Regions from separate parts of the Chryseobacterium vietnamense genome, predicted to be linked through region 1. Evidence: riboswitches for the same ligand, from Rfam matches in the RefSeq annotation. Region 1 holds a riboswitch; each other region holds the start of a gene.

Region 1 (7,841 bases):
GCATCTTCTGCTTTGAAGTAAGAGGTTTCAATATTCCATTTCGGGAAATATTTGGTAAACAACGTATGGGTAGAACCGAATACTGACTGGCAGCTTACGATATGATCTCCGGCATTCAATAATGTGGCAAATGTAGAATAGATGGCTGCCATTCCTGTTGCAAAGGCATATCCAGCTTCTGCACCTTCCATTTTAACGATCTTATCTGTAAATTCTGTTACGTTTGGATTAGAGAAACGGCTGTATAAATTTTTAGGCTTTTCTTCTGCAAAGCTTGCTCTCATATCTTCTGCATCCTGAAATATAAAACTGGAGGTAAGATATAGCGGTGTAGAATGCTCGTCAAACTGAGATCTTTCCGTTTGAGTTCTTATTGCTGATGTTTCAAAATTTTCCATATAGTTTTAATTTGTCAATTCAGCAGGGTAACTATTGGATTCTTCGCTATGCTCAGAATGACAATTGCAGTAATTGTTACACTGTTAAACTGGTAGATTGTTACATTAAATATTATTTCGTTTCACTTACTCTTAAAATATCTCCGAATACTCCTCTTGCTGTCACCTTAGCTCCGGCTCCGGCCCCCATAATCACAATTGGATTTTCACCATAGCTTTCTGTGTAGATTTCAAAGATTGAATCTGAACCTTTCAGCTGTCCTAATGCGGAGGTTGCAGGAACGGAAATCAATTTAACATCCAGCTCCCCTTTATCTTTCTGTAAATCACCATGTAGGTCTCCAACATATCTCAATACATGTCCTGGTTCCTGGTTTTCCTTTATTTTCTGATATTCTTCGTCCAGCTCTTCCAATCTTGAAAGGAATTCTGATTTTGAAACCTCCAGTAAGCTTTCCGGAACCAGATTTTGAATATTGATATCTCCGAATTCATTGATCAGGTCTAATTCTCTTGCCAGGATTAATAGTTTTCTAGCAACGTCATTTCCTGATAAGTCTTCTCTCGGATCCGGTTCTGTGTATCCTTTTTCCAGAGCTTCGTTGATGATGGTTGAAAATTTATCATCTCTCAAAGAAAAATTGTTGAACACATAACTTAATGTCCCGGAGAATACGCCTTTGATTCTTGTAATATTTTCTCCAGAAAGGTGTAATAATTTGATAGTGTCAATTAACGGTAATCCAGCACCTACATTCGTTTCATATAGATAACGTCTGTTATTTTTATTCAACGTATATCTTAGTTTTCTGTATTCTTCTATCGGAAGGGTATTGAAAATTTTGTTGGATGAAACCAGATCAAATCCGTTTTCTGCCAGGGCATGATAGTTCTTCACAAAGTCCTTGCTTGCCGTGTTATCCACAACGATCAGGTTTTCCAGTTGATTTTCATTGGAGAAATTGATCAGTTCTTCAACATTTGATGGATGTTCTGCTGTTAAAACCTCATCCCCCCAATTGGCATCAAACCCTTTTTTGTTGAAGGCAATTTTCTTTGAATTGGCTACCGCAACTACTTTAAGGTCTATTTTTTTACGTTTTTTAATTTCTTCAGCAGATTCCAGCACCTGCTCTATCAATGTTTTTCCTACGTTTCCGTGACCAATAATTGCCAGATGAACGGTCTTTGGCTTTTTGAAAATTTCAGATTCTATGATGTTTCTTGTTTTTTCATCCTGTGAAGATGTTACTACGATATTCACTCTGTTTTCTCCTGCTACCTGATTCAAAAGCAATGGGAAAACATTGTTTCTTGCCAGCTCAGCAAAGACTTTATTAAAATCTTCTGCTACAAAACCAATGACAGAAACATTATTGATACTATAGATCTGGGAAACTTTTCCTGATTTTCTTTCTTCTTCAAATTCATCAATAAGACAGGCAACTGCTTTCTCTGCATCATTTTCATGAACCAGAATAGAAATTCCGTTTTCTATGGCCTGCTGAGAAATTACCCCTACACTGATACGCGCCAAAGTAAGCGCTTTAAAAATTCGTCCGTCAATCCCGATTTCTCCCAGGAAATCTTCTCCTTCAAATTTGACGATTGATCTGTTCTTCAAAAATTTTATTTCGTTAGCATTTTTCATTACTTCTATAAAATGTTTTTAATGATATTATTTAATTGTTGATATTCCATTAGGAAGGCATCATGCCCGTGCATAGATTGGATCTCGTGATAAGAAACATTCTTATTTTTCTCTCTTAAGTCTTCAAAACACATTCGGATTTCAGAAGCCGGGAAGAATAAGTCTGTATCTACGGAGATCATGTGCATTCGTGCCTGTATGTTCTCCAGTGCTTCTTCGGCAACGTTTATATTCATCAGCAGATGGTTCATCAGTTTGTACGCTTTTAAACTAAACCTTTCGTTTAGCGCATTACCATGATAAACCAACCAGTCTTCTGATTCCAAGCGTTGTTTGTCCTGATTATATTGGTTTTGAAATCTGTCATTGAGTGACTGTGGCGTTCTGTAACACAGCATAGCGTGAATTCTCGCTTTTTGTAATGGTTCCTCTTTATCATCCAATAAAAATTTCTGAACCAGACACTGCGCATGAAGCCAGTCGTGTGTCCTGTAATCACAGGCTATAGGAATAAATATTTCTGCGAGTTTCGGCTGCTTGGCAAGCATTTCCCAGGCAATCCCTCCTCCCAGAGAGCCTCCAATAATGGCATATATCTTTTTGATGTGTAAAGCTTCAAGCCCTTTCAAAAATATCGAAGCGATATCTGAGGGAGTAAAGTCTTCATAGTCTTCAATTAAAAAATCGTCATATCCGTTTCCGGGTATATTAAAACACAGAACTGTATACTGATTGGTATCCACAATCTGATTTTCTCCTACCAGTTGTTTCCACCAGCCTTTTTCTCCAGATACCTCTGAGTTTCCGGTAAGAGCATGGTTGATCAAGATGATAGGGGCTGTAAACAGATCTTTCCCGAAAAGCTGATAGCTTAGCGGGATATGGTATTCCTTCTCGGAATTGGTTTGATACGTAAGATTAATATAGTTTAGTTCTGTTTTCAATTCTATTAAATTTTAATACAATTGAAAATGCCACAGGAAATGGCTGAAAAGAACTTCAGTAAGTTATCTGTCCAAAATACTTTGGTAGAACGTAGCACCTTCTTTGCTTGCACAAAGGGTTGCTAAGGTTTCATAGGGTCTAATCCCTCAACCTTTCTTGATAACATTTTCAATATTTGAATGAACGAATGGTGCAAAGGTAGTTCTTTTCTTTTAATTTCAAAAAAAAATTATTTTAATATTTAAAAAAGCCCTTAAATACAAGTGTTCCAAAAGCATATTAATAATTGTTCAGATGAAAAAAATTGGAATTACTTTTCAAAAAAACTAACTTCGTATTGAAAAATGATGCCATATGACCGCCGAAAAAGATAGATTACAAGATACCAAATGGAAAAACTGGGGACCTTATGTAAGCAACCGGCAGTGGGGAAATGTACGGGAAGACTATAGCCCGAACGGGAATGCCTGGAATTTTACCAATCATAATAATGCCGAAAGTTATGCCTACCGCTGGGGCGAAGAAGGTATTGCCGGAATTTCTGACGTAAAGCAGCTCTTATGCTTTGCTTTCTCGTTCTGGAATAAGAAAGACAAAATGGTAAAAGAAAGGTTCTTCGGATTGAGCAACCCTCAGGGAAATCATGGGGAAGACATTAAAGAAATCTTTTATTATCTGGATAATACACCTACCCATAGCTATATGAAAATGGTGTATAAATACCCGATCAACGAGTTTCCTTATGATGATATTCTTACGGAAAACGGAAGACGCAGCAAAAAGGAACCGGAATATGAACTCTTCGATACCGGGATTTTTGATAATGACGAATATTTTGATATTTTTATTGAATACTGTAAAGCTGATCACAACGATATTCTGGCCAGAGTGACAGTGTGCAACCGAAGCCAGCGTGAAGCTCCCATTGTAGTGGCGCCTACTGCATGGTTCAGAAACAACTGGAAATGGGGATATAATACTTACAAGGCAGAGCTAAGTGCTTCCCATGACGGAAGTATTACCATTGGCCACGACAGTATTTCGATCAAAAAGCTGTATTCCAGAAATTCAAATGCACAATGTGTATTTTGTGATAATGAAACCAATACTTCAAAACTGTATGGAGCTCCAGCAGTTGAAAATACCTATTTCAAAGACGGAATCAATAACTATATTATTCATCAGACAAATACGGTAAATCCTGAAAAAAGGGGAACAAAAGCTTCTTTTCTGATTGATGAAATGGTAGGCGCAGGAGAATCTAAAATTTTTGAATTCAGATTAAGTCCTGAGGAAAATGATGACCCATTTGAAAACTTTGATGAAATTTTTAATACCCGACAGGCTGAAGCTGAAGAGTTTTATCAGGAAATTCAGAGTGATACCGTTAACGAAGATGAAAGAAATGTACAGAGACAGGCTTTTGCCGGACTTCTCTGGAACAAACAGTTTTATCATTATAATATCGGAAAGTGGCTGAAAGGTGATCCGAATTTTGAAGCACCAAGAAATTTCAGTGAATATGTAAGAAATACGGAATGGAACCATCTTCACAACAAAGATATTATTTCCATGCCTGATAAATGGGAATATCCGTGGTATGCAACGTGGGACCTGGCGTTTCACTGTGTTCCTTTTTCCATCATTGATGCAGAATTTGCCAAAGGACAGCTTTTACTTCTTACAAAAGAATGGTACATGCATCCTAACGGACAGCTCCCTGCCTATGAATGGAATATGAGCGATGTGAATCCGCCTGTACATGCATGGTCGTGCTTCCGTGTTTTTAAAATTGATGAAAAAAATAATGGAAAGCCGGATTTATTATTCTTAGAAAAAGTATTCCAGAAACTCCTGCTCAATTTTACCTGGTGGGTCAACCGGAAGGATAAAAACGGGAAAAATATTTTCGGTGGAGGTTTCCTTGGTCTTGATAACATCGGAGCTTTTGACCGTAATATGGTTTTAAAGGACGGCCAGCACCTCGAACAGGCAGACGGAACCAGCTGGATGGCCATGTATGCATTAAATATGATGCGTATTGCAATGGAACTTGCCCAATATTATCAGGTGTATGAGGATATGGCGATCAAGTTTTTTGAACATTATCTTTATATCGCTGAGGCAATGGAAAATCTGGGCGAAGGCACAAAAGGGCTGTGGAATGAAGAAGACGGATTTTTCTATGATGTATTGCAGCTTGGAAACGGAGACAGTGTTTCTTTGAGATTAAGAAGTATTGTTGGTTTGATTCCTATGTTTGCTGTTGAAATCGTGGACCATCGCTTATTGGAAAAAATGCCTAATTTCAGAACCCGAATGGAATGGATCTTAAAAAATAAGCCGGAATTAACGAAACTGGTTTCCCACTGGGACGAAGAAGGGCACGGACGAAAACACCTGATGAGCATACTCCGCAAAAACAGATTGACAAAGGTCCTGTCCAGAATGCTTGATGAAAATGAGTTCCTGAGTTCTTACGGAATCCGTGCGATGTCCAAAGTATATGAAGAAAATCCTTTTGTATTTTCTGTGCATGGAACGGAAAATATGGTCTACTACACCCCTGCAGAAAGTGACAGCCGTATGTTTGGCGGAAATAGCAACTGGCGCGGACCCATCTGGTTTCCTATCAACTTCCTGATTGTGGAAAGCCTGCAGCGCTTCCATTATTATTATGGAAACAGCCTGAAAGTAGAACTTCCAACAGGTAGCGGCGACAAGAAAAATCTTGATGAAGTAGCCCAGAACATCAGCAAAAGACTTTGTTCTCTATTTTTAAAGGATGAACATGGACAAAGAGCTTTCAACGGAGGGAATCCAAAATTCAATTATGATGAACATTTCAGAAATTATATTACCTTCTTCGAATATTTTCATGGAGATAACGGCCGTGGTGTAGGAGCTTCCCACCAAACAGGATGGACTGCCACTGTAGCGAAACTGATAAAACCAAGACTTACCTTTTAGATGAGTAATAAATAATCAGTAATGAGTAATAAAAAAGCCGGATGATTCATCCGGCTTTTGCTGTTTTTATATCAGAGATTATATTTTTTCTCCGTTCACATAGACTTCGTATCCGATTTCTACATTCGGTTCTAATGTTTTTGATACGGAACAGTATTTTTCAAAAGAAAGTTCTGCAGCCTTCAGAGCTTTTTTAGGATCAATCTCTCCTTCCAAAAGGAATTTAACGGTAATTGACTTAAAAGGTTTCGCATCTTCTACCTGTACTCTTTCTCCTTCAACCTCTGCCTGAAAACTTTTGATTTCCTGACGCTGCTTCTTTAAAATAGAAACGACATCAATTCCGCTGCATCCGGCTACTGCCATCAGTACACTTTCCATTGGGGAAACTCCCTTGGCTCCCGGCTGGGAAGTATTATCCAAAAGAATAGAATTTCCCTGAGCATTGGTACATTCAAATAAAAAATCGTCGTTTATTCTGTTAAGTGTAATTTTCATTATTTATTGCTTATTGCTTCTGCAAAGTTATAAAATTCCTCTCGCTTTTATCTCCAGATATTTATTGATAACATCGATATTTAGATTTTCCGGAAGTGTATAAACGGTATAGATTCCATATTTACGAAGTTCCTGGATGATCAGTTTCTTTTCAAACTCAAATTTTTCAGCAATGATCTCATCATAGATTTCCTGCATATTTTCAGGATTTTTGTTGATCAGTGTTTGTAACTCTGAATTCTTGAAGAATACAACTACCAATAAATGGTTTTTAGCAATTCCGCGGAGATATTTCAGCTGTCTGTTCAGTCCGTCCAATGTTTCAAAATTGGTAAAAAGCAGAATTAAACTTCTTTGATTGATGGAATATTTTACATCCTGATATAAACGGTTGAAGTCACTTTCAAAGAAATCTGTTTTAATATTATAAAGGGCTTCGGAGATTTTCTTCAGCTGTCCGGATTTATTATCAGCAGCAATTTTATTTTCAGCTTTCTTGGAAAAGGTCATCATCCCGGCTCTGTCTCCTTTTCTCAAAATAATATGAGACAATGCCATGGTTGCATTGATGGAATAATCAAGCAGGCTTAATCCGTTGAAAGGCATTTTCATGGTTCTTCCTTTATCAATCAGCATAAAAATACGTTGTGATTTTTCATCCTGAAACTGGTTAACCATTAAACGGTTTGTCTTCGATGTCGCTTTCCAGTTGATCGTTCTGATATCATCTCCGGGTACATATTCTTTGATCTGCTCAAACTCCATAGTGTGTCCCAGTTTTCTCACTCTTTTGATTCCGCCCAATAAAAACTCACTCTGAATGGCCATCAGCTCATATTTTCTGAGGTGAATAAAGGAAGGATAAGAAGGCAGCATAGCATCTTTCTGGAAAATAAATCTTTTTGAGATCAATCCCAATGGTGAAGATGCATAAATATTCAGTCCTCCGAAATGGTATTCTCCTCTTTCCTTAGGTTCTAATGAATATTGAAAAAACGTGTTCGCTCCTGAAGCGATCTGTTTTTCAATCAGAAAATCTCTTTTCTGAAACTGGAACGGAATTTCATCAATAATTTTAGTAGCTATGGTAAAGCTGTAATTATTTTTGATATCAATTTTCACAAAATTCTCATCTCCGTTGGACAGTTTTTCCGGCAGAATTCTCTGGACCTGTAATGCATTCTTTTGATTAAAAAGCAACAGAAAATCTACCATTGCTGCCAGAAAGCAAATCAGGAGTGCAATATGGGCTGCCCACATGAGCACCGGAAAGAAAAATGCCAGGACATACAGAATCCCCACTCCGATGAGTGTAAAAAAGAAACGTGTATTGATGTATAAATTTTTCATTGGTTAGGTTGCAGGTTGCAGATGATAGG
Region 2 (7,841 bases), on a different contig from region 1:
CTTCCGGAAGAACAGCAATGGTAATGGCAGAAGTGTGTACTCTTCCCTGAGATTCTGTTTCAGGTACACGCTGTACACGGTGAACTCCGGATTCAAACTTCATGATTCCGTAAACACCTTCTCCTTCCACTTTCATGATCAATTCCTTGTATCCTTTTGCGGCTTCGTTAGAATCCGTTACTTCATGTCTCCATCCTTTTGTTTTAAAATACATGGTATACATTCTGTATACATCTTCCACAAAGATAGCTGCCTCATCACCTCCTGTACCGGCACGTAATTCTACGATAACGTTTTTGTCATCGGCAGGATCTTTAGGGATCAGTAATACTTTCAGTTCTTCTTCCAATCCCGGAAGTTTAGCCTGAGCTTCCAGCTTTTCTTCTTTAGCCAGATCTACCAGATCTCTGTCTGAACCGTCTGCAATGATCTCTTCAGATTCTGCAATACTGTCCAGAGCACCTTTGTACTGATCGTAAACTCTTACAATTTTTCCCAAATCACTATATTCTTTGTTCAAAGAAGAATATCTTTTTTGGTCTGAAATGACATCAGGCTGTATAATAAGGTCTGCAACCTCATTATATCTTTGTTTAATAGCTTCTAATTTTGGAATTAATGATTTAGACATTGTAGAAATTTTGTGGGTGCAAAGATAAGGATTATTAATTCAAAATTAAAATTCCGAATCATCATAAATTTTTGAGCATTAGGGATAAAGGATGTAAAACCACAAAAAGACAGATTTGCCAATCTGTTTATTCATCTTTCTGCATCATCAAAACTAAGTCTGAGATCCTTTAGAAAGTCTTCTGTCCAGCAGATATAAAATAATTCCTACCGCAATAATTCCCAATCCTATCAGGCTTTCTTTAGGATTATGAATGAATGTAAAATAGAGAATATAGATACTGAACAATAAAAAAACTGCCGGGAAAATGTGAAACGCATTCGACTTAAAGATTTTTCTGTCTTTTTTCTTCAGGAAGAAAACGGTAGAAATTGCCAGACTCGCAAAAAGCTGTAAAATAAAAGCTGTGTAAACAAAAATTTCTTTAAAACTTCCCGTTAGAATAATAACCGTCGCAATGACTGCATGGGCAAAAATGGCTCTTACAGGAATTCCTTTTCTATTTCCTGCTGATAATGGTTTCCAGATGTAGGTGTGCTTTGCAAAAGCCTGCGTCAATCTTGAACCGACCCATAAATACCCGCTAATTGTAGCAACCAGCTGCAGGGCAATAAAAATATTGACTATCTTTCCGAAAGCGGGCCCCAACATATTGACAGCCGCTTCTCCCATTACATCTTCTTTCCCTGCCAACTGATTGACAGGAGCATGTTTCAGCATAATATAATTCACCAGAATATAGCTTACCGTCACAAAAACAGTTCCGATGATGAGTGATTTGGGAAGGTTTTTCTGAACATCTTTTATTTCTCCTGCAATATAGGAAGCTGAATTCCAGCCTGTATAGGAATAGGTGACAAATACCAGAGACGTAGCAAATGCAGGAAGCATGATTTCCTTCTGCCAGCTGTCACTGAAATTGAGACTATTACCCAACTGTGGTGAATCTGAAATTCCTACTCCCAGAATAACCAGCACAATAATAAAAGCTATCTTAATGAAGGTGAAAAAGTTATGAAACCTGCTGGATGTTTTCAGACTGAATGATAATGCTATGGCCACGAGAAAAATAGCGGCGATCGCAAAACCGTTTCCAAAAGAATAGTCAAATACGGAAAGGTATTTTGACATTGCCAACGCTGCCAGTGCAACAGGAGAGGAAAATCCTATGATGAGTGAAATCCAGCTTATCAGATATCCGAATACAGGATGATAGGTTTCTTTGAGATAAATAAAATCGCCTCCATTTCCTTTAAAATGTGAACCCAGTTCTGCGTAGCAAAAAGCCCCGAACAAAGCAAGAATTCCCCCGATGGCCCATAACAGAAAAATACTGTAGGTATTGGTAATATCAGATAACTGAAATCCAAGCGTCGTAAAAATCCCGGTTCCTATCATATTGGAAACGACAATGGCAGCGGCTGTTTTCCAGCCAATCTGATGTGAAGTAGTACTCATTTAATGATTAAAAATTAAAATTAAGCCTTCCGAAGAAATAATTCCCCAGTGTTCCCATCTGAACCGGCGCGTATTTGAATACTCCATAGTATGAATTTTTATAAATCTGGCGATCCGGGAAGACATCAAATACATTATTGGCCCCTACTGTAAAATTGATATTTTTGGTGATATCATAGCCAACGCTTACATCAGTCACAACCTTTGGCGAGAATTCCTGCACGTCTCCAAATGGATAACCATCTCTTATTACCTTACCAAAATAGGTATTTCTTACGAGAAAACTGAATTTCCCGATTCCATAATTCAATCCTAATGATGCTTTTGTTTTTGGAGACAGTGTTTCAATGATATTGATCTGATCGGGACCAAAAAACTGATCCTGAGGCGTTCCTAAGTTTTCCGGAAAATGGAAATCTGTAATTTTTGTTTCCGTATAGTTTCCGGCAAGATTGATATTTAATTTTCCATTACCTAGAATCCAGTCATAGGTTACTACAACATCAACTCCTTTGGTTTCTGTATCAATAGCGTTGGCAAAGAATCTTCCGCTTTCTACCTCCTTTCCCTGTCCTACTATCGCTGGATCTGACAATCTTGGATCTGTTATATTTCCAGTAATAACGATTCTATCTTTTACTTTAATAATATATCCATCTACGGTTATCAACAGTCCTTTTACAGGTGTTAAAGTAAATCCGGCACTTCCATTTACAGAGGTTTCCTGTTTAAGTTTATCAAATCCAAGGATTTCAGCGGCTTTGCTATCATTGCTAAAGATTCCTTTTGTGACAATCTTCTCGCCTGAAGTAGAAATATCAGCATAAGAATTATTGAAATATTGCTGTTGAAGGGAGGGCGCTCTGAACCCTGTTCCAACGGCGGCTCTTATTGCATAATTTTTTACGAATTCATATCGGACGGCAAGTTTTCCATTCAAGGTATTTCCGAAATCTGAATAATTTTCAAATCTGGCAGCCGCATCTATATTGAGTTTTTTATCTAAATCATACGAAACATCCGCATACACGGCTGTTGAATGCCTGTCCTTCTTCAATGCATTATTTGGAGAAAAACCGATAAAGGATTGGGAACCTCCTGCACCAAGCACTGTTGATCCTTCAGTAGCAACATTTCCATTGATGTCGTATTGGGTATAAGAAGCTTCATCACCTGCTTTGATCTGGTATTGTTCAAATCTGAATTCTCCTCCGAAAGCGATATTGAACTGTTTTATATTTTTTGAAACATCAAGATTAACAGTATTCTGAAGAAAACTATGGGCTCCTGCATAAAACCGGGTTGGAGATTTTGCTCCCAGAGAAGCATTATTGGTGTTGCTTACATTATAATTGAAGGTATTGCTCCCGAATGTATTACTAAGGTCAAATAGCCAGTCGTTAACATTATATTTTGCTCCCACAGCATAAGAAATATCATATACCTGAGATCCAAGAATTGCCTGAAATCCGTTGGGGTAAATGGATGAAACCACATTGGACTTTTCGCTCGGCAGCCTTCTGAATCCAAATCCTTCTCCTTCTTTAATGCTGAACCCTCCGAAAGAATATACTTTAAAATTATCATTAAAAGGGTATTCTGAGTTGAAAAACAACTGTCCCTGCCTGATCTGGGCATCTCCGATCTGAAAATTAAAATCATCACGGGTTAATCCTCTTTTTTCAATTTCTGCATCATCTGCGGCTCTGGCAGCTTTTACGGCTTCAGCATCACCAGCAAATTCATAAGCGAAATTATCTCCGAAAATATCCAGGTCATGATTTTGCGTTCTTGTTGTTTTTCCTCTGTGGCTCAGTTGCAGGGAAAGATTGATATAACTGTCTTTTTTTCCTAACGAAGTTCCGTAATTGATTCCCGCCTGGTAAGTATCACCATCATTTCTTCCGGTCAGTCCGTAAGTAAGACTTGCCGAGGCTCCTGCATTTTTCTTGAGAATAATATTGATGACTCCTGCAATAGCATCAGAACCATATTGTGCTGCTGCACCGTCTCTTAACACTTCTATTCTATCAATAGCAATAACCGGTATGGTACTCAGATCTGTTCCTACAGAGCCATTTCCTACGGTATTCTGATAATTTACCAATGAAGTAGAATGTCTTCTTTTTCCGTTAAGCAACACTAAAACCTGGTCAGGCCCCATGCCTCTTAAAGTAACCGGGTCAATATGTTCGGTACCATCAGAAGCAGACTGTCTCACTGCGTTAAACGATGGAATTACATAGTTCAGGAGATCCTGAGCGGTCATTTGTGGAGAACCTCTCTGGATTTTATCGATATTGATAACATCTACAGGAACCGGCGTCTCCAGTTTTGTTCTTTTGACATTACGGTTTCCAACGATGATAATATCTTCGATCTGTTTTCCTTTTTCCTCACTTTCCTGAGCAGCTACCAGAATTACCCCAAGCAATAATACAGCTGTGCTTAATTTTTTCATTTTGTTCTTGCCAATTAATAATAACAGTCTGACGGCTAGTTCCGCAGATATACAAGACTTCAAGAAATGGAATTCATATAGAATATTGACTTCAATTATCTCCCCCAATGGGTTGGAATTAGCACCTTTACACATCTGGAACCGTGCAGGTTGCTAAGGTTTCTCCGGGCCAAATCCCTCCACCTTTCTTGATAAATCTACTGCAAAAGTAGACTATTTTTTTGAACTTACAAAAAAGGCAAATCTGCTGATCCGCAAATTTGCCTTTTATTCTTTCTATAGAACTTGTTTACACTTTTATTTTTGAACCATTAAGATTTAATAAGAGTTTAAGAGTATTAAGATAAGCTTCGCTTTAAGCTTAAAAATCAGAATGATTCATCTTAACTACACTTTATTTCTTAAATCCTTCTTAATGGTTTTAATATATTCAACATTTTTATAAGCTAAACAACTCCATAATTTTTTTTATTTGATCACAATCTTTTGAATGGCTGTTCCTGTATCCGATTTCAGCTGAACCAGATAAGTTCCTGCAGGATAACTGATTTTAGCTTCATAGATACCGTTTTCTTTATCCAATTTGAAAGTATCCAGTTTTTTACCCGTCATATCAAAAATCAGAATCTCTCCGTTTTTTGCCTTATTGAAAATGAGTTGAGCAATTCCGTTCCGAACCGGATTATCTGCAATCTGAAGGGATAATTTGTGGACTGCATTGATATCTACAGTGGACAAAGCGCCAGCATAATTGCCAAAGATTCTGAATTCTCCCGGCTGTAAAGTGATCGGGGATGTTGTGGAAGCTATATTCGAAATACTGTTGTCCATCAGATTCTGCCATTGACCCGTGTAAGGAAAATAAGGAACTACATTCTGTGCGGAAGTCGTGTAATTGGCCAATACGACAACATTCTTTATTCCTGTTGTAATAGCAGCATCATACACATAAATTCTTGTGATCAGGCCATTGGGATCATTCGTAAGATTGTTGGATTCTATACTGTAGGTTTTAGATTTAAAAACCTGATGACTGTTTCTGATATTGATGATTTTAGCCCAAGTATCATAAATAGCCTTTCTGTTCGCATTGGTATCATATCCTAAAGTGAATGCAACAGGTTTTTCATCAGTTCTGCATCCGCTGTCGATGGTACCGTTTGCACATCTGTTGATACTGAACTCATAACCAAGTTCGCCAAACTGCCAGATCATTTTCGGGCCGGGAATGGTAAAGAAAGTCGCTCCGAAAGTCTTCATTCTTTCAAGAGCAGTATTCAGATTTTTAACATCGTAACTTCCATTAACAGCTCCATAGGCAAGGTTTTTAAACATAAGCCTTTCTTCATCATGACTTTCTCCATACCCTACAGCACTCATGTTGGTAAAACCGTGAAGACTGTGGTTCATTCGGTCGTAATTGCTGTTTTCCTGATATCCCATCGTATTCTGATTGTAAGGATCTGTCTGTTTATTCCAAAGCATTACGCCTTTTCCTTCTGCTATTCTATAGTTAGCCCATTGCTGTTCTTCTGTATCAGTTCCCAGGTGTTCAAAGATCATATATGAATTGGGATCAATGGCCCATTGCCTGTCTGCATAATGTTTCATGATATCCACTCTATCCTGCTGATAGGCATTGGTACAGGCTTCATCATTTTCAGAGCAGCTTTGTGTAAATCCTTTCGTTAAATCCCAGCGGAATCCGTCAATGTGATACTCTGTCAGCCATTGCTCAAGACATCTTTCAACGTAATATTGCGTTGAAAGACTTGTATGGTTAAAATCAGTAAATACATTGTATGAATGCTTCGGAACCTGATTGAAATAAGGATTGTTGGCGGCAACATCACCATATCCGTCACCATCCGGATCTACATTCCAAAGTCTTACTAAAGGAGAGCGCCCTGTAGCGTGGTTAAACGCCACATCCAGAATGACTGCAATTCCGTTCTGGTGACAGAGATCTACAAATTCTTTGAATTTTTCGGGTGTTCCGTACGCTTTGTCCAGTGCATAATGGAAAGAGGTGTTGTAACCCCAGGAAAGATTTCCGTCAAATTCCATGATGGGAAGTAATTCTATTGCATTGATCTTTAGGTTTTTTAAATAAGAAATTTTATTAATCAATGACTGCCAGTTCTTTTCCTGTGTGAAATCCCTCAATAATAATTCATAGACCACCAGATCTTGTTTTGCGGGTCTCTGAAAATTGGTAACCTGCCAGTTATAAGCTGTTTGACCAGTTTTAAATGTTGAAACTTCAAACCCTTGGCCGGTTGGAAATGCTGGTAAATTCGGATAAGTTGAAGCTGAAATCCACGGATCGTCATAAGAAGATAAAATTTGTGGAGAATATGGGTCAGCTACTTTTCTCAAATCATTGGTTCTGTATTGGAAAGTATATAGTTGCTGAGGAGTCAGGCCAATTAACTCAATCCAATAAAGATCCGGATTTGTGGTATCTCTTTTCATTAAATACGTGTCATTCACCATCCAGTTATTAAAACTTCCAATGACATGTACAAAACTTTTGCCCGGTGCATATAACGCAAGCCCTACCTTTGTCTGATCTGTCGGATGATAATTAATTCCCTGTTTAATCCAGTTTGGAATGGCTTCTGAAACAACATTTCTTGGAACCTGTAAAATGAATGTTGTAGCTTTAGAATTGGATCCCTGGGTCGCCACAAGTTCCATACTCGCATCCTGAGTGACTGTATAGCTGTAAGAATAGGTCTGTGAAGGAGTAGTTGCTGAATTGACAACCGCTCCGTTTGCCTTTAGCTGAAATGTTGCGTTGGTATTTGTCGTGGCTGTAATATTGATAGCGTTCCCTACCGGAACAGAAGTCAGGCTATTGGCCAGCGGATTGGTAAGATTTAAGCTTAAAGTACCCACATTCACAAAAATGTCCGGAGAGGTCTGATGGGATCCTGTTTTATCTTTCAATAAAAACCCAAACCTTCCGATTCCTGTTCTTCCATAAAAAGAAGTAGGTGTAAAAGTGAGTGAATAACTGTCTGTTGCGGCATTATAATTCAGCTTATTCAGATCATTAGAATTGTTCCAGCTGCCATTGGTAGGGCAATCCTGACTGTTCTGATAATTAGTATCAAAAGACCATGTCCAGATATAAATGGCATTATTGGAAACTCCCCAGGAAGATTCATCAATCTGATCTCCCGGAACCGTAAGCGTAATAACATCAGATTCATTGAATGGATTGGGAGAAATCGTATAATTGATCTGCCCAAAAACATACATTGTCATCAACAGAAAAACAACGGA
Region 3 (7,841 bases), 140 kb from region 1:
TTGATTGTTCTATATGGGGACATAATCCTAAAATTTATGACAAACTGAGTCTGAACAATATTAATGTAGAATATATTCACAATACTGATGATGGCTGGTTTTGCTATAATGGGAAAAAGTTCAGTAGAATTAACAAAACTATACATGATATTATCTTCAACAAAAATGAAGTGAAACAACTAAAACCTTCTACTATAGCATATGAATAAAAAATATCTGATTATGATTAAATATATTTTTGCAATGTTCTGCATGATGGGATTTTTAAATAGTTGTGGACAAAAACTATATAAAATAGAAAAAGATAAATATGGTGAGCCTTTACTAAATGATAAAGCAGAATATTCATTTAAAGAAAAGCCAACCGAAGAAGATTTAAAGACAATAGATACTACAGCATATTATGTTCAGGTCTTTGAGGGCAGATATTATAATGAAGAAGAAATGAAGAATCCAAGGATAATCATTTTTCATAATGATGGTTTTTTCAAGAATGAATCACTTATGTATTTTGGAAAATTTGATGAACATAGAGGAAAAAATTCTGTTTATTACGGAGGAAAATATAGAATAAAAAATAATGAGATTTTTATCGAAGAGTTTCTTCCTGCTTCTCAAGGTAAAACAAAATGGTATACCAGGAGAATAACTAATGGTAAAATAGATGGTAATAAGATTATTTTTAATGATGGGCTAGTTTCTATTTTTGAGAAAAGAAAAAATTTGCCCGCAAAATAACAAGATCTTTAATTGGAGAGAGGACACTTTTTAATAACTTATAAAAATAATTTTAAAAACAGAAACCGTTGCTTTTTTAGCAACGGTTTTTTATTAAAAAACCACCGCAAAAGCAGTGGCTAAAAAAAATCAATCTAATTATGGACTATATCTTATAAATTCGGGTTATTCTCAAACTCTCTCTGAGGAATACTGAATAAATAATAAGTACTGTTGGGTGTGAAAGCTGATTTATCCGGGAAATCAAGAACAGAATGCCCTTTACCGTCTACGGTTTTCACGGTTCCGTCCGGTGTAGTGATCTGAACTTTTATCGGCTTACCATCAGCATCTACAAACGGTTTTCTTACTACTGTTCCCTGCGTTCTGATAATATCTGAAAGGGAGAATCCTTCTCCGAATAATTCTTTTCTTCTTTCAATTAAAACTGCTGCTACAACATCATTTTGTGATAAGGAACCATTGTAAACATTGGCATTTCTCGCTGTTTTCAACTGGTTCAGGACTGTTACTGCCTGAGAAACATTTCCGTTTCTTGCTTCGGCTTCAGCTTCGATCAGATACATTTCTGCAGCTCTCATGTAAACAATGTCTGCAATAAGAGTTGGCTTAAATTTAAACTTAGCATATCTCAGCAATCCTTCTCTTCCTTTCTGCCCGTCCCATGAAAACAACTGGTATCTGATGTCATTGGTATCAAAAAGGTCTTTAAAATAAGGATCTGCCATAAAGCTGTAATAATAACTTCCTGATGAAGAAACATCCAGATAATGAAAAGCATAGCTCGCATCAGACTGTTCCTGCGTCTGCCCGTGCCCCCAGATCCATTCTGCATTGTTGATGTCATTGAAGCCATCTTTGTATTTTTCAGGAGCCATAAGCGAAAATCCTTCTCTTGCAATTTTTGCAGATGCTGAAGCTTTGCTCCATTCACCGGTATTCAGGTAAGTTCTTGCTAAAAGTCCGTTCACAACGGAACGGTTGATCTTATCCTTATTGTTCCTCGTATAATTTTTCAACAGGTTATCGGCATCAGTAAGATCACTTTTAATCAATGTATAGATTTCTTCAAGCCTTGCTCTTTTCTTCCCTACCGTGCTTGTGGTAGAAGGTTCAGTATAAATGGGAGCTGTCAATGCTGACTTATCTTTCAGATAACTGAACTGATAAAAGCTCGCCAAATTCAGATAACAGAAAGCACGTAATGCTTTTGCCTGTCCTTTCACCTGATCTCTTTTCTCCTGACTTCCTTCTGTCCCATCAATTCTTGTAATCACATTATTCATATTATTGATGGTGGAATACAACATCGTCCAGATAAATAAAGGTCTGCTTGCCGTACTGTTCACCATTTCGGTGAAAGCATAAGTGGAAGCAAAACCATATTTATTGGTCAGTACTGCCACATCACTTCCCATCGCATCGCTGGCTCTTAAAACAGTGGAATAACCGATATTAGCGTATGTTGTTCCGTCATTATTAAACTTTGCCCAGGTACCGTTCACCACCGTTTCGGCACTTTCGGCTGTTTTGAAAACTTCTACGCTGTTGGCCTGATCAGTCGGAGCCGTGTCCAGCTCACTTTCACAGCTTGTCAACGATAAAAATCCGATAAGTGCAAACGATAAATATTTTAATTTTTTCATTGTTTCAATTTTAAAGGTTAAAGTGTTGCCTGAAGACCAAAAGTGATCGTTCTCATTGCAGGATATCTGTAATACGTTGTTCCGTCCAACGCCTGCTCAGGATCCATTCCCTTATGTTTGTAGAAGGTCAGTAGGTTTTCTGCCTGGATATAAATTCTGAACTTTTTCAATCCTATTTTCTCAAAATAATCTTCTGGAAGTGTATATCCTAAGCTTACATTTTTAAGTCTTGCATACGTTCCTGAATATAAAAACCTTGATGATGTTGAGGTCCAGTTATTCGTTGTTGTACTCAATCCCGGGACATCTGTATTAGGATTGTCTGGGGTCCATCTGTTTAACATTTCTGCACTCCATGCGCGTCCGCCGGCACTTCCGTTATGCATAATGGAAGTATAGTCGGTATCCAGAATCTTCCCTCCGATTTTGAATGTCAGTAATCCTGAAAAATCAAAATTCTTATAGGTAATACTTGTACTGATCCCTCCTGTCAGTTTAGGCAATGCAGAACCTTGCAGCAATTTTGTAGCTTTTGAATATTCTGAAGTCGTTCCTTCCACTGAGTTCCCACTGGCATCTGTAGAAACGGTTTTCCACAATGGCTTTCCATTGCTTGGATCTACACCCACCCATTCCGGAATAAAGAAATCATATACAGAGCCTCCTACCGTTAATAATTTTGTTCCTACTACAAGAGAACCACCGGGTAACTTGGTTACTTTGTTGTTTAAAGTACTTAAGTTTACATCCACATTCCATTGGAAATCCTCAGTTTTAACAGGTGTTGTAAATAATGAAAATTCAAATCCTGTATTCTGAATCGTTCCGATATTCGCCGGATAATCACTGATTCCCAACGATGGCGCAACCGGCATATTAAACAGAAGATCCTGGCTTTTTCTTTTGAAGTATTCGATATTTCCTTTAACCCTGTTATTCAGAATCGCGAATTCCAATCCTACGTTTAAGTTAAGGTTGGTTTCCCACTTTACATTATTGGTAGATGTTTTTTCCAGCGTTGTTCCAGGTTCGCCACCAAGACTGATAAATCTGTACAACTCCTGATAAGCATAATAAAGCGGCTGCCCGTTAGGTCTAAGTAATTTATCATTCCCCTGTCCTCCGTAGCTGGCACGCAATGTCAATTGATTGAAGACATTCAGGCTTTTCACAAATTCTTCATTTGATATTTTCCATGAACCTCCCACTGACCAGAATCTCCCCCATCTGTTATCTTTTGCAAATCTCGAAGAACTGTCTGCCCTTCCTGATGCAGATAAGAAGTAAGTATTGTTATAGTCATACTCTACTTTTCCCAGGAAACTTAATAAGCTTAATTTATTACTGTTTCCACTGAAACTCCCCAGCAGGGAAGCCGCATCCGGCTCATAGTAATAAGGCAGTGAAAACTGGCTTCTTGTTCCTGAAATAGTTTGATAATCGTATTTATAGAATTCATGTCCTGCCAGAGCATTTACATGGTGTTTCCCAAATTTCTTATCGTATGTCAGAATATTGCTGGTTGTATAAGAAAGCGTTCTGGTATTGGTTTTTGTTACCGAACCTCCGATTTCAGCACCTTGTCCCAGCAATGGATTTGAATAATAATGTCCGTTATAATTCACCAAATCAACAGAAAAACTCGTTTTGAATTTTAACTCCGGTAAGAAAGTGAATTCCATGAATCCTTTTCCTGAAAAGTTATCTTCTTTATTTTCGTTTTTATCCAATGGCAGGGTTGCAGCGGCATTCTGATTCTGAAGCGCATTTGTTGGTCTGTACTTGCCAAAATCATAAACCGGGTTTCCATCAGCATCCAAAACGTAAGTTCCGTCTGCATTTCTTTCATAATAAGGATAGAATGAAGGAATAAATCTTGCGGCATTGATGATATTACTGGCCTTGGAATCTGAAGAAGTTGGCGCCTGTTGAATGCTGTTTGTGTAACTTAAGTTTACCCCAACATTCAGCCATTTTTTTACTTCAGAATTGATCTTTAATCTGGTATTATATCTTTTAAATCCTGATTCAATCGCCATCCCTTTATCATCCAGATACCCCAATGAAAAGAAATAATTACTTTTTTCACTTCCTCCGCTGATATCAAGATCTACCTGATTTCTTGAAGCCACTCTCTGCAGAATATCTCTCCAGTCATCATTCCAAAGTGGCGATGCACCTGGTAATAATTTTCCATCTGTTCCTACAGGTTTTGGATAAGCAGTTCCATATGGATTGATCCCAAGGGTAGAAACAAGATTGTCTGTTGCCATTTGTGCAGCCTGCTGGGAAGAAACTTTACCGGACTGATATCCGTTTCTTAATGCTTCCCAATATAATTGAAAGTACTGATCTGTGTTTACCTGCTCATAATCTTTAACAGCTCTTCCTGAGAATCCCTGACTGATATTAAAATTAACTCTGGCTTCTCCTTTTTTACCCGATTTTGTAGTAATGATAATAATTCCGTTTGCTCCTCTTGAACCGTACAAAGCACTTGCTGTAGCATCTTTCAAAACACTGATGGATTCAATATCGCTTGGACTTATAGAGTTAATATTTCCGTCAAAAGGAATTCCGTCTACCACATATAACGGATCACTGGAAGCACTGATGGAACCAATACCTCTGATTCTGATGGTCGAAACCGCACCTGGCTGTCCTGAGGCACTGGTTGTCTGTATCCCTGCAACCTGTCCTTCAAGTGCTTTGGTAATATTGGTTACAGGTCTGTTGTTAATTTTATCGCTTGAAATGGTGGCTACAGAACCGGTATAGCTGTTTCTTTTAGCTTTTCCATAAGCTACCACTACTACTTCATCAATCTCCTTTTCATGAAGGCTATCTTTTTTCGGCCAGGAATTCTGTGCACTTACACTGGTTACTCCCAGAAAAAAAGCAGCAACCGGAGGTATCCAGGCTTTAGAATTGAATAAATTTTTGCTAATCATAATCAATTTTATTTATCATATATTAAAATTTAGCCCTTTGCAGAATAGTCAGCAAAGGGCATCGATAAATACGATAAACCAAATGCTTATTTTTCCTTAAAAGGCTGAACGTAACACCTTGCCCCACGGGTAGGTTGTTAAGATTTCACAGGGTCAGTTCCCTCCATCTTTCTTTATAAGCCGATCGAAATATGTTTGCAAAGCTAGAAACTTTTAGTCTACAAAACAAGTAGACTTATTGATTTTTCGTGATAATTTTTTAATAATTAACATAAAATTTTAATAAAAGCCATACCAATAAGGAGTTGCAGACTTTACCATTAATTCAAATATGATAAATATCATTATAAATAATTCAATAGCACAAAAAAAATAATTGCGGCCAGGTGTATACAGTTAATTCAAAAAAGTTTTTAATTTTATAGTATGAAAGTTTTGATCATCAACGGACCTAATCTCAATCTTTTAGGCACAAGAGAACCGGAAATCTATGGAAATGTCTCTATGGAAAGTTATTTGGAAAATTTAAAATCCGAGTTTCATTTTCATAAAATAAAATATTATCAGTCTAATATTGAAGGAGAGCTTATTAACAGACTTCAGGAGGATGATTTTGATGCCGTGATAATTAATCCTGGAGCTTTTACCCATTATTCTTATGCCATTGCCGATTGTTTAAAAAACATCAGAAAACCCAAGATTGAAGTTCACATCAGCAATATCTATAAAAGAGAGGAATTCAGGCAGAAATCTGTGACAGCTGCTAATACTGATGCGGTTTTGTCTGGTTTTGGGATGGATGGGTATAGGTTGGCTTTATTAAGCGTGAAGTAATTTCTTAACCACAGATTGCACAGATTTTCACAGATGTTTGTGGATATAGAGAGAGTAATTTATGGAGATAAATGATAAGATTTACTGTAAGAATATTGGGGCATATCCCGGCCAATTAACGAAAAGAAAATCCTATATCATTAAAGAAATAAACGATGAAAATGTAAGGATTCAAAATAATGAAGGAAGGCTGAGATGGTATTCGAAATTTTATTTTAGTTTAAATAATGAACCGGAAATAACTTCAATTAACATAGATGATACAATAGAAAATATTGAATCTGATGCCATAGAAGTAACCATTACATTTTCTGACAAAGCAAAATATTGGACGACCTTCACAACTCCAAAGTATTTAGATAAGATGTTGAATGAAGAGTCTTATTTTTCTTCAAAACATTTTTTGATCATAAAACATTTGACTAAAGAATCTATCCAATCAACAATTCTAAAACTGGATGAACAGAATAAATTGATTGAAAGTTGTAAAAAGTATAAATAAGAAAGCCTCATCAATGATGAGGCTTTTTATATGTTGATGGATAGCTATTAAATAGTCTGTTCCTGCAATTGAGGTCCTGAAGCAATTAATTTCTTACCTTCTTCAGTATCACAGTACTGCTCAAAATTCTTGATATATCTTGAAGCAAGATCTTTTGCTTTTTCTTCCCATTCTGAAGCATTCTCATAGGTATCTCTAGGATCTAAAATACCTGTAGAAACGTTTGGCAATTCAGTAGGAATTTCAAGGTTCATAATCGGAACCTGAGTCTTAGGAGCATTATCAATAGAACCGTCAATGATAGCATCGATGATCGCTCTGGTATCTTTCAGAGAAATTCTCTTTCCTGTACCATTCCAACCTGTGTTTACCAGATAAGCCTTAGCTCCGTGCTCTTTCATTTTACCGATTAATGTTTTAGAATACATTGTCGGGTGTAATGTAAGGAATGCTTCTCCAAATGCCGGAGAGAAAGAAGGTTGTGGTTCAGTAATTCCTCTTTCAGTTCCGGCTAATTTTGAGGTATAACCGCAAAGGAAGTGGTACTGAGCCTGATCTTCATTCAGGATAGAAACCGGAGGAAGTACTCCGAATGCATCTGCTGAAAGATAAACGATCTTTTTCGCATGACCTGCTTTAGACGGCAATACAATTTTGTTAATATGATAGATTGGATAAGAAACTCTTGTATTTTCTGTAATAGATCCGTCAGTATAATCTGCTACTCCATTGTTCACAACAACGTTTTCAAGAAGTGCATCTCTCTTGATGGCAGCGAAGATATCCGGTTCTTTTTCTGCTGATAAGTCGATAACCTTAGCGTAGCATCCACCTTCATAGTTGAATACTCCGTTGTTATCCCATCCGTGCTCATCGTCACCGATAAGGTATCTTTTAGGATCTGCTGATAAAGTAGTTTTACCCGTTCCTGAAAGACCAAAGAATAAAGCTACATCACCTTTTTCTCCTACGTTAGCAGAGCAGTGCATTGAAGCCATCCCTTTTAATGGAAGGTAATAGTTCATCATCGCGAACATCCCTTTTTTCATCTCACCTCCGTACCATGTACCTCCGATGATCTGTAGTTTTTCAGTAAGGTTGAACATGATGAAGTTTTCAGAGTTTAATCCCTGAGCTTCCCAGTTCGGGTTGGTAGTCTTTGATCCGTTG

The links. Region 1 has a riboswitch for S-adenosylmethionine ahead of J2786_RS17100 (alpha/beta fold hydrolase). Riboswitches for the same ligand answer to the same signal wherever they lie in the genome.
Region 2: linked by a shared signal. The riboswitch ahead of J2786_RS20605 (TonB-dependent receptor plug domain-containing protein) and the one ahead of J2786_RS17100 (alpha/beta fold hydrolase) in region 1 are both predicted to bind S-adenosylmethionine.
Region 3: linked by a shared signal. The riboswitch ahead of J2786_RS16365 (SusC/RagA family TonB-linked outer membrane protein) and the one ahead of J2786_RS17100 (alpha/beta fold hydrolase) in region 1 are both predicted to bind S-adenosylmethionine.

Annotation. Positions count from the first base shown of each region.
Region 1 is NZ_JAVDQX010000003.1:662,204-670,044, reverse strand. Features, by position in the region: gene J2786_RS17110 (O-succinylhomoserine sulfhydrylase) at 1-398, opposite strand, end outside; gene J2786_RS17105 (ACT domain-containing protein) at 511-2,049, opposite strand; gene J2786_RS17100 (alpha/beta fold hydrolase) at 2,055-2,993, opposite strand; SAM riboswitch class I at 3,054-3,160, opposite strand; gene J2786_RS17095 (MGH1-like glycoside hydrolase domain-containing protein) at 3,349-5,964, shown strand; gene J2786_RS17090 (OsmC family protein) at 6,043-6,462, opposite strand; gene J2786_RS17085 (DUF58 domain-containing protein) at 6,490-7,812, opposite strand.
Region 2 is NZ_JAVDQX010000006.1:178,584-186,424, forward strand. Features, by position in the region: gene prfA (peptide chain release factor 1) at 1-631, opposite strand, end outside; gene J2786_RS20600 (APC family permease) at 785-2,089, opposite strand; gene J2786_RS20605 (TonB-dependent receptor plug domain-containing protein) at 2,097-4,550, opposite strand; SAM riboswitch class I at 4,643-4,748, opposite strand; gene J2786_RS20610 (alpha-amylase family glycosyl hydrolase) at 5,019-7,841, opposite strand, start outside.
Region 3 is NZ_JAVDQX010000003.1:518,098-525,938, reverse strand. Features, by position in the region: gene J2786_RS16380 (hypothetical protein) at 1-209, shown strand, start outside; gene J2786_RS16375 (hypothetical protein) at 223-738, shown strand; gene J2786_RS16370 (RagB/SusD family nutrient uptake outer membrane protein) at 891-2,384, opposite strand; gene J2786_RS16365 (SusC/RagA family TonB-linked outer membrane protein) at 2,402-5,335, opposite strand; SAM riboswitch class I at 5,419-5,517, opposite strand; gene J2786_RS16360 (type II 3-dehydroquinate dehydratase) at 5,762-6,169, shown strand; gene J2786_RS16355 (hypothetical protein) at 6,231-6,671, shown strand; gene pckA (phosphoenolpyruvate carboxykinase (ATP)) at 6,719-7,841, opposite strand, start outside.